2 linked regions of the Massilia litorea genome follow. The protein of the gene in region 1 interacts with the protein of each later gene in a pairwise test. Links are inferred from orthologs where the notes say so. Each region holds a gene or a part of one and is shown in the gene's direction. Other genes may lie near its edges.

What was found.
Region 2: the proteins of ligA (region 1) and leuS interact in binary tests that used the Escherichia coli proteins (3 or more experiments, as listed by UniProt). The link is inferred for Massilia litorea from one-to-one orthologs.

The regions. Positions count from the first base shown.
Region 1 is NZ_CP062941.1:3,480,641-3,485,877, forward strand. Bases 1,228-4,238 are described here. They hold ligA (NAD-dependent DNA ligase LigA), read left to right. Parts: upstream 1,228-1,559; coding sequence 1,560-3,917; downstream 3,918-4,238. Other genes in these bases: LPB04_RS15670 (cell division protein ZipA C-terminal FtsZ-binding domain-containing protein), read left to right, coding at 1,228-1,546; galU (UTP--glucose-1-phosphate uridylyltransferase GalU), read left to right, coding at 3,946-4,238. Outside these bases: chromosome segregation protein SMC, read left to right, coding at 1-398; more of LPB04_RS15670, read left to right, coding at 395-1,227; more of galU, read left to right, coding at 4,239-4,845; def (peptide deformylase), read left to right, coding at 4,832-5,237. UniProt on the Escherichia coli protein: DNA ligase that catalyzes the formation of phosphodiester linkages between 5'-phosphoryl and 3'-hydroxyl groups in double-stranded DNA using NAD as a coenzyme and as the energy source for the reaction.
Region 2 is NZ_CP062941.1:1,723,548-1,729,004, forward strand. The notes cover bases 1,157-4,387. They hold leuS (leucine--tRNA ligase), read left to right. Parts: upstream 1,157-1,541; coding sequence 1,542-4,187; downstream 4,188-4,387. Other genes in these bases: LPB04_RS07655 (hypothetical protein), read left to right, coding at 1,157-1,246; LPB04_RS07665 (LPS-assembly lipoprotein LptE), read left to right, coding at 4,191-4,387. In the rest of the region: LPB04_RS07650 (transglycosylase domain-containing protein), read left to right, coding at 1-339; more of LPB04_RS07655, read left to right, coding at 476-1,156; more of LPB04_RS07665, read left to right, coding at 4,388-4,706; holA (DNA polymerase III subunit delta), read left to right, coding at 4,714-5,457.

The DNA.
Region 1 (5,237 bases):
TCGTGATGACGGGCGACGAAATTCTCGATGCCGGCGTCCAGGTGATGGCCCAGCCGCCGGGCAAGAAGAACGCGACGATTCATCTGCTGTCGGGCGGCGAGAAGGCGCTGACCGCCACGGCACTCGTGTTTTCGATGTTCCGCCTGAACCCGGCGCCGTTCTGCCTGCTGGACGAGGTCGACGCGCCGCTGGACGACGCAAATACCGAGCGCTTCTGCCGCATGGTGAAGCGCATGTCGGAACATACCCAATTCCTTTTCATTTCGCACAATAAGATTGCGATGGAAATGGCCAATCAACTGATCGGTGTGACGATGCAGGAGCAGGGCGTATCGCGCATCGTGGCGGTGGACATGGAGTCCGCCACCCATTTCGCACAAGAGGCACAAGCAGCATGACAGACTTCCAAATGAGCCTGATCGCGGCGGGCGGCGTATTCGTCGTCGGCGTCATCACCTACAACAAGTGGCAGGAGCACAAGGCGAGGAAGAGCGTCGAGCGCGCCTTCGCTTCCGACCACGACGACGTCCTGATGCGTCCCGACGGCACGCCGGCCGAGCGCAGCGAACCGGTGCTCGATATCGGCGCCACGCCGTCGATGGGACCGGTCGAACCGGGCTTCGGCACCGGCGCCGCAACCGGCATTTCGGCGTCAGGCGGCGGATCGGATGCTCCTGCCGCGCTGGAGCCGATTGCGCCCTTGCCCGGCACCATCCCCGGTACCAGCGCCGACACGCCGCCGGCCGAACTGGCCGAGAACCTGGTCGACCCGCTGATCGACTGCATGATCCCGCTCGCCCTCGATGGCGCGGCGCGCGGCGACAAGATCCTGCCGGCGCTGCAGAAGCTGCGCCGCGTCGGCAACAAGCCGATCCACTTCATCGGCCTTGCCGTGAGCGGCGACTGGGAGCCGATCGTGCATGGCGGCGTCTACACCAAACTGCAGGCCGGCGTGCAGATGGCCACGCGCACCACGGCCCTGAACGAACTCGAATATTCGGAACTCGTCACGCGCCTGCGCGCCGTGGCCGACGAAATCGGCGCCGAGCCGGAAGTGCCGGACATGATCGAAGTGATGAGCGAAGCGCGCACCCTGCACAAATTCGTCGCCGGCCACGATGCCCAGCTGGGCGTCAACCTGAAATCGAAGGGCACGCCGTGGGCGATGTCGACCCTGATCGGGGCGCTGGAAAGCGCCGGCTTCGACGTGGGGCCAAGCGGCCGCTTCGCCATGCCCGACGGCGCCGGCGGTGTGCTGTTCACGCTGTCGACCAACGTGAACATGGGCGCCGACTCCACCGACCGCCTGACCCTGCTGCTCGACGTGCCTTGCGTGGCCCCGAGCCGGGACGGCTTCGGCGCGATGGTGAAGTGCGCGAAGGACCTGATGCTGCGCCTGGACGCGGCCATGGTGGACGATTTCGAGCAGCCGCTGCTCGACTCCACGCTGGAAGAAATCGCCGGCCAGGTGAAGGATTTCTATACCGAGATGGAAGCGGCCGACATCCCCGCCGGCTCGACCCGCGCGCTGCGCCTGTTCAGCTGAGGCCGCAGTGAGTATGAAGCTTAGCGAACCGGACGATTACATCGCGCGGATGAAGGCGCTCGTCGAGGAACTGAACCGCCACATCTACAACTACCACGTCCTTGACGCGCCGACGATTCCGGACGCCGAGTACGACCGCATGTTCCGCGAACTGCAGGCGCTGGAAGCGGCGCACCCGGAAGCAGTCTCGCCCGACACGCCCACCTCGCGCGTGGGCGCCGCCCCGATCCCCGAGTTCAGGCAGGTGACGCATGCGGTGCCGATGCTCTCGCTGAACAACGGTTTTGCCGATGAAGACGTCGACAATTTCGACCGCCGCGTGCGTGAAGGACTCGACAACGGCGAGGTCGCCTATGCCGCCGAGCTGAAATTCGACGGCCTGGCGATGAGCCTGCGCTACGAGAACGGCGTGTTCGTGCAGGCCGCCACCCGCGGCGACGGCTACACGGGCGAAGACGTCACCGCCAACATCCGCACCGTGCGCGTGATCCCGCTGCGCCTGCATGGCGGCGACATCCCGCAGGTGCTGGAAGTGCGCGGCGAAGTCCTGATGTTCAAGGAAGACTTCGCGAAGCTGAACCAGCGCCAGCGCGACGCCGGCCAGAAGGAATTTGCCAATCCGCGCAACGCCGCCGCCGGCAGCCTGCGCCAGCTCGACGCCCGCATCACGGCCCAGCGCAAGCTGCGCTTCTTCGCCTACGGTATCGGCCTGCTCGAAGGTGCGCCGATGCCCGAATCGCATTCGGCCGTGCTCGACTGGTTCGACCGTCTCGGCCTGCCGGTGTCGAAGGAACGCGCGGTCGTCACGGGCCGCGACGGCCTGCTCGGCTACTACCGCAGCATCGGCGAGAAGCGTCCGGGCCTGCCCTACGAGATCGACGGCGTGGTCTACAAGGTCGACCGCCTGGCGGACCAGCGCGCGCTCGGTTTCGTGTCGCGTGCGCCGCGTTTCGCGCTGGCCCATAAATTCCCGGCCGAGGAAGCGCTGACGACGGTGTCCGCGATCGACGTGCAGGTCGGCCGCACCGGCGCGATCACCCCGGTGGCGCGGCTGGTGCCGGTGTCGGTCGGCGGCGTGACCGTCACCAACGCCACCCTGCACAACGAGGACGAGGTACGCCGCAAGGACGTGCGCGTGGGCGACACGGTCGTCGTGCGCCGCGCCGGCGACGTGATACCCGAGGTGCTGTCGGTGGTGCTCGAGCGCCGCCCGGTGCCGGAGCCGCCGATCTACACGCTGCCGGGCACCTGTCCGGTGTGCGGCTCGCACGTTGTGCGCGAAGAGGGCGAATCGGTGGCCCGCTGCTCGGGAGGCCTCAGTTGCGCGGCCCAGCGCAAGGAAGCGATCCGCCACTTCGCCGGCCGCCGCATGATGGACATCGAGGGCCTGGGCGACCGCTATATCGACAGCCTGGTCGAGTGCAGCCTGATCCACGGCGTGGCCGACCTGTACAAACTGACCCTCGACGATTTGCTGAAGATGAAGCGCCTGGCGGACGAGCGCGACGGCAGCACTCCGGAGACGGTAAAACAGGGCAAAGTGCCGACCAAATGGGCCGACAACCTGCTCAATGCGATCGCCGCCAGCAAGCGGCCGCCGCTCGAACGCCTGCTGTTCGCGCTCGGCATCCGGCATGTGGGCGAATCGACGGCGAAAACCCTGGCCGACTGGCTGGGTTCGCTGGCGCTGGTGCGCCGCGCGCCCGCCGCCTTGCTGCGCGTGCTGCCGGATATCGGCGGCACCGTGGCCGAATCGATCGCCGACTTCTTCGCCGAACCGAAGAACCAGGCCGCGCTCGACGCGCTGCTGGAGACCGGCGTGGCGCCGCAGGGCGAGCACCCGCCGAAGGCCGCGTTGCGCGAGCGCCTGGACGAAGTGGAACTGCTGGCCGCGCTCGGCATTCCGAAACTGACCGAGCCGCGCGCGCGTCAGCTGCTGGCTGGACGCACGCTCGACGACCTGGCCCACCTGCGCGTGTTCAGCGTCTTCGGATTGCCCGAGAACCTGGTCGCCGCGCTCGAGGCGTGGATGGCGGCGCCGGGCAAGCGCGAGACGGTGCAAGCGCTGGCCGACCTGCGCCGGGAACTGCTGGCGCAGCTGCCCGAGGAGTCGGACGCCCTTGATGCGGGCGCATTGTCCGGGCAGACTTTCGTCCTGACCGGGACACTGCCGACGATGTCGCGCGATGAAGCCGGCGCGCTGATCGAGGCTGCAGGTGGCAAGGTGTCCGGTTCGGTGTCGAAGAAGACCTCATATGTCGTCGCGGGCGCGGAGGCCGGCAGCAAGCTGGCCAAAGCCGAGTCGCTCGGCGTGACCGTGCTCGACGAAGCGGGCCTGCTGGCCCTGCTCGCCGGGGCGAACGCCACATGACAGAATACATAAACGAAGAGAGTACGAGATGAACAAGATTCGCAAGGCCGTCTTTCCCGTCGCAGGCCTGGGCAGCCGCTTCCTTCCCGCCACCAAGGCGCAGCCGAAAGAAATGCTGCCGATCGTCGACAAGCCGCTGATCCAGTACGCGGTCGAAGAGGCGGTCGCCGCCGGCATCACCGAAATGATCTTCATCACCGGCCGCAACAAGCGCGCCATCGAAGACCATTTCGATACCGCCTACGAGCTCGAAGCCGAGCTGGAAGCGGCCAACAAGCAGGCCCTGCTCGAGCTGGTGCGCGGGGTGATCCCGAAGAACGTCACCTGCATCTACATCCGCCAGTCGGCGCCCCTGGGCCTGGGCCACGCGGTGCTGTGCGCGCGGCCGGTGGTCGGCAACGAGCCCTTCGCCGTGCTGCTGGCCGACGACTTCATGGACACCAGGCCCGGCACCGCGCCGGTGCTGGCCCAGATGACCGAGGTCTACGGCTACGAGAACTGCAGCCTGCTGGCGGTACAGGACGTGCCGCGCGAGAACACGCGCCAGTACGGCATCGTCAGGGCCGAGTCCTACCGCAGCAATCTCGAACTGGTGTCGAGCATCGTCGAGAAGCCGCTGCCGGAAGAGGCGCCGTCGACGCTGGCGGTGGTCGGGCGCTATGTCCTGTCGGGCGCCATCTTCGAGCACCTGGAAAACCTGGGTGCCGGAAGCGGCGGCGAGATCCAGCTGACCGACGGCATCGCCGCCCTGATGCGCGCCGAACGCGTGCTCGCCTACCGTTACGAAGGACAGCGTTATGATTGCGGTTCGAAACTGGGCTACCTGCAGGCGATGGCCGCGATGGGGCTGAAGCACCCGGAAACCGCGGCCGGCTTCCGCAGCTTCCTGGCCCAGCTGGCGAAGGAGAACGGACATGGCGGTACGTGAGATTTTGAAGATGGGCGACGCGCGCTTGCTGCGCGTGGCCGAGCCCGTGACCGGGTTCGGCACGCCCGAGTTGGCGGCGCTGGTGGCCGACATGTTCGACACGATGCACGCGGCCAACGGCGCCGGCCTTGCAGCGCCCCAGATCGGCGTCAACCTGCAACTGGTGATCTTCGGCTTCAAGAACAACGTCCGCTATCCGGACGCGCCCCAGGTGCCGGAGACGGTACTGCTCAATCCCGTGCTGACGCCACTGTCGGACGAGATGGAAGAGGGCTTCGAAGGCTGCCTGTCGGTGCCGGGCCTGCGCGGCAGCGTGCCGCGCTACACGCGCCTGCGCTACGAAGGTGTCGACCAGTTCGGCAACCCGATCCGGGTCGACGCCGACGGGTTCC
Region 2 (5,457 bases), 1.8 Mb from region 1 along the record:
CTCGGCCGCGACACGATGGCGCTGGTGCTCGACGCCAGCGCCTCCAAAGCGCGCCAGCTCGACCTGTATGCCGGCGGCGTCTACATGGGGCGGCATGAGGGGCGCCAGCTGCGCGGCCTGGAGCAGGGCGCGCAAGCGTATATCGGCAAGCCGCTGGCCGCGCTCGACGACGACGAGATGGCGCGCCTGGTTGCCCTGATCAAGGCGCCGAACGAACTCCATCCGCTGCGCAACCGCCAGGCCTACGAACGCCGCCTGGCGCGGGTAAAAGCAGTGCTGGCAGGGCGCTGCAAGCCGGACGGCTGGCTCGACACCAACTACGCGCATTGCGCCCCCTGAGCGGCGCCATTGCGGCATCCAAGCAACAGCTATATATTTCTTTGTAGAAATAATAATTGGCCTGTGAGAAACTCTCGATCATCAGGCCGCATCGTCTTTTCCGGGTAGCGGCACCGTCCATTTTCGGGAGGGCAGCATGTTCATCGTCTGGGGAAAGAAACCCGTTTATCGCAGGCTCGGCTATGTTGCCCACTTCTGTCCGATCTGCCGCGGACCGAAGCCGTTCGAGATCCGGCGCGTCGGCTCGGCCGGCCACCTGTATTACGTCAGCTTCGGTTCCGGCGAACTGGTCGGTTACGAGCGCACCTGCCAGGAATGCGGCACGGCGCTGCAGGCGGAACCAGCCGACCACGCGGCGATCGCGCAGCGCCTGGCGCCGCTGCCCGAGCTGATCCGCGCAACCTTCCCCCAGCTCGAGCAGGTGTTCGCGGCCAGGCTGGCGCTCGAGGAGCAGGTGCGCTTCAACCCGGCAGCGCTGTCGGCGGACGACCGCCAGGCGCTGATCCGCGGCCCCTTCCTCCTGATGTCCGCCAAGGTGGACCAGCGCTTCGCCCGCACCCATATGGACATCGGCATCGGCCTGGCCATTGCGGGCGCCATCGCCCTGACGCTTTTCGGGCCGGGGCTGGTCCATCTGATCGCGCCGTCCACGGACGGCGGCAACCTGGCCCTGTCCTGCCTCGCCGTCGGCCTGGCTGCCATCGTCTGGCAGGCGGTCGCCTCGCGCCCGCGCTTCGTGCGCCGCGCCGTGCTGCCGGTACTGGCCCGGGCCCTGCGGCCCCTGAAACCGACGCAGCACGAGCTCGAAGCCATCGTCGCCGAGCTTGGCCAGCTCAAGCACAAGATGGCCAAGCGCATCGATGTCGCGGAGCTGCAGGCGCAGCTCGGGCCCAGGGCAGGGGCTTGACGAACATTGGTCCGCTGCCTCGTCCGTAGGGTGGGCACCCCGTGCCCACGCGGATTCGACATGCCGGCAACAGGCAGGCAACAGCCCGATGGGTGCGTGCATGCGATTTCAGGCGCACAGGGGCTATTGCCTGTGCTTCAAGCGGTTGACGTGATCCGCGTGGGCACGGAGTGCCCACCCTACGAATGAGGCCGCAGACGCGCTCATCGCGCCATCCCGCGCTGCTTCGCCGCAGTGCAAGATGAAACAGTATAATGTTCTGCTCCACCCTCTCCAATTCCGTCCGCAGAACATCATGCAAGATAAATATAGTCCCGCCGAAGTTGAACAGGCCGCGCAGGCGTACTGGAAGTCGATCGATGCCTATAAGGCCGTCGAGAACGACCCACGTTTCCCGAAAGGCAAGTACTACGCCTGTTCGATGCTGCCTTACCCATCCGGCAAGCTGCACATGGGCCATGTGCGCAACTATACGATCAACGACGTGATGTACCGCTACCTGCGGATGAACGGCTACAACGTGCTGATGCCGATGGGTTGGGATGCCTTCGGCATGCCGGCCGAGAACGCGGCGATGGCGAACAATGTGCCGCCGGCCGAGTGGACCTATTCGAACATCGCGCACATGCGCGGGCAGATGGAATCGATGGGCCTGGCCATCGACTGGTCGCGCGAGATGACCGCCTGCAAACCCGAGTACTACAAGTGGAACCAGTGGATGTTCCTCAAAATGCTCGAAAAGGGGATCATCTACCAGAAGACCGGTACCGTGAACTGGGACCCGGTCGACCAGACCGTGCTCGCCAACGAGCAGGTCGTCGACGGCAAGGGCTGGCGTTCGGGCGCGCCGATCGAAAAGCGCGAAATCCCGATGTACTACGTGCGCATCACCGATTACGCCGACGAGCTGCTCGACTTCGTCGACAACAAGCTGCCGGGCTGGCCGGAGCGCGTGCGCACCATGCAGACCAACTGGATCGGCAAGTCGGTCGGCGTGCGCTTCGCCTTCCCGCACGTGATCATGGACGACGCCGGCGAACTGATCAACGAAGGTAAACTCTACGTCTTCACGACCCGCGCCGACACCATCATGGGCGTGACCTTCTGCGCCGTGGCGCCGGAGCACGCACTGGCCCAGCACGCGGCAAGGAACAATCCGGAGCTGGCCGCCTTCATCGCCGAATGCAAGCTCGGTTCCGTGATCGAAGCCGACATGGCGACGATGGAAAAGAAGGGCATGCCGACGGGTCTCTTCGTCACCCACCCGGTCTCGGGCGAGCAGGTGCCGGTCTGGGTCGGCAACTACGTCCTGATCACCTACGGCGACGGCGCCGTGATGGGCGTGCCGGGCCACGACGAGCGCGATTTCGAATTCGCCAAAAAATACGATTTACCGATCAAGCAGGTGGTCGAAGTCGAAGGCCAGGAATATTCGCTGGATGCATGGCAGGAGTGGTACGGCGACAAGGAACACGGCCGTACCATCAACTCGGGCAAATATGACGGCCTCGATTACACGGCGGCCGTGAATGCGGTGTCGGGCGACCTCGCCGCCCAGGGGCTGGGCGACAAGAAGGTCACCTTCCGCCTGCGCGACTGGGGCATCTCGCGCCAGCGCTACTGGGGCACGCCGATCCCGATGATCCACTGCCTTGAGTGCGGCACGGTGCCGGTGCCGGAAGCCGACCTGCCGGTCGTGCTGCCCGAGCACCTGGTCCCGGACGGCACCGGCAACCCGCTGAACAAGGACGAAGCCTTCCTCGCCTGCTCCTGCCCGAAATGCGGCAAGCCGGCGCGCCGCGAGACCGACACGATGGACACCTTCATCGATTCGTCCTGGTACTACATGCGCTATACCTCGCCGGGCTCGAACGATGCCATGGTCGACGCCCGCAACGATTACTGGATGCCGATGGACCAGTACATCGGCGGCATCGAGCACGCCGTCATGCACCTGCTGTACGCGCGCTTCTGGACCAAGGTCATGCGCGACTTCGGCCTGGTGAAATTCGACGAACCCTTCGTCAACCTGCTCACCCAGGGCATGGTCCTGAACGAGACCTATTATCGCGAAGACGCCTCGGGCAAGAAGACCTGGTACAACCCGGCCGACGTCGAACTGACCTTTGACGACAAGGGCCGTCCGCAGAACGCGGTGCTGAAGGCCGACGGCCAGCCGGTCACCATCGGCGGCACCGAGAAGATGTCGAAGTCGAAGAACAACGGCATCGACCCGCAGGCGCAGATCGAGCAGTACGGCGCCGACACCGCGCGCCTGTTCACGATGTTCGCCTCGCCGCCTGAGCAGACCCTGGAGTGGTCGAACAGCGGCGTCGAAGGCGCCAGCCGCTTCCTGCGCCGCGTCTGGGCCTATGGCTACGCACAGCGCGAGCGCATTGCCGCCGCGCTGGCCGCGGGCGAATCGACTGCGGGCTTCGACGATGCCCAGAAGACCCTGCGCCGCGAAGTGCACAAGGTCCTGCAGCAGGCCGACTACGATTTGAAGCGCATCCAGTACAACACGGTCGTCTCGGCCTGCATGAAGATGCTCAACACCCTGGAGTCGGCAAAGCTGGCCGACGGTGCGGCGTCCGACGCGGTCATTGCCGAAGGCTTCTCGATCTTCCTGCGTTTGCTGAACCCGGTCGCGCCGCATATCACCCACGCGCTGTGGCAGGACCTGGGTTATGCCGGCGTCCATGGCGACATCCTGAACGTGCAGTGGCCGCAAGTCGACGCGCAAGCGCTCGAGCAATCCGAGATCGAGATGATGATCCAGGTGAACGGCAAGCTGCGCGGCTCGGTGAAGGTGGCCAAGGACGCCGACAAGGCGGCGATCGAAGCGGCGGCACTCAGCTCCGAGGCGGTCCAGAAGTTCATCGAAGGCACGCCGAAGAAGGTCATCGTCGTGCCCGGCAAACTCGTCAACATCGTGGTCTAAGACATGCGCGCTCACACCTCCTACTTTGCGCGCGCCTGTGCGGCGCTGCTGCTGGTCACGACGCTGTCCGCCTGCGGCTTCCACCTGCGCGGTTCGGACGGCGCGTACAACATGCCGTTTTCGAGCATCTACCTGGCCTTCGGCGAGACTTCGCCGCTGGGCAATGAGCTCAAGCGCAACCTGCGCGCGATCGACAAGGTCGTCATCGCGACCACGCCGAAGGATGCGCAGGCGCGCTTCGAAGTGATTTCCGAAGCGCGCAACAAGGCGGTCCTGTCGCTGAACAACCTGGGCCGCGTGCGCGAATACCTGCTGACCTACACGCTCGTATTCCAGGTGCGCGACGCGACCGGCAACCTGCTGCTGGGGCCGACCGAGATCACGCTGCGCCGCAATCTCGCCTTCAGCGAGGAAGCCCTGCTGGCCAAGGAAGGCGAAGAAGCGCTGCTGTACCGCGACATGCAGTCCGACCTGGTGCAGCAGATCATGCGCCGCCTGGCCGCGCTGAAGCCACAGTGAGAGCGTAATGCAATTGAGGCCCGAGGCGCTCGAGCCCCATCTCGCGAAGGGGCTCGCGCCGCTGTATGTGATCACCAGCGACGAACACCTGCTGGCGCTGGAAGCGGCCGATAAGATCCGCCGCGCCGCGCGTGCGGCCGGCCATACCGAACGCGACGTGCTCACCGTCGAGCGCACCTTCAAATGGGGAGAATTGCTGGCGGCGAACCAGGCTTTATCGCTGTTCGGCGACAAGAAGCTGATCGAGCTGCGCATCCCGAGCGGCAAGCCAGGCAAGGACGGCAGCGCCGCCCTGCAGGCCTATGCGAAAGACCTCAGTCCCGACAACCTGACACTGATCACGCTGCCCAAGCTCGACTGGCAGACAGCCAAGGCCTCGTGGGTGGCCTCGCTGCAGCAGGCGGCGGTCTACATCGAGATCCCGAACGTGGAACGCGCGCAGCTGCCGGGCTGGATCGGCCAGCGCTTGAGTGCCCAGGGCCAGAGCGCGGACCGCACGGCGCTCGACTTCATCGCCGACCGGGTCGAAGGCAACCTGCTGGCCGCGCACCAGGAAATCCAGAAGCTGGGCCTGCTGCACGAGCCGGGCAAGCTGAGTTTCGAGCAGGTGCAGGATGCGGTGCTGAACGTGGCGCGCTATGACGTGTTCAAATTGTCGGAAGCGATGCTGATGGGCGACCCCTCCCGTCTGGCGCGCATGCTCGAGGGTTTGAAAGGGGAGGGCGAAGCCTTGCCGCTGGTGTTGTGGGCC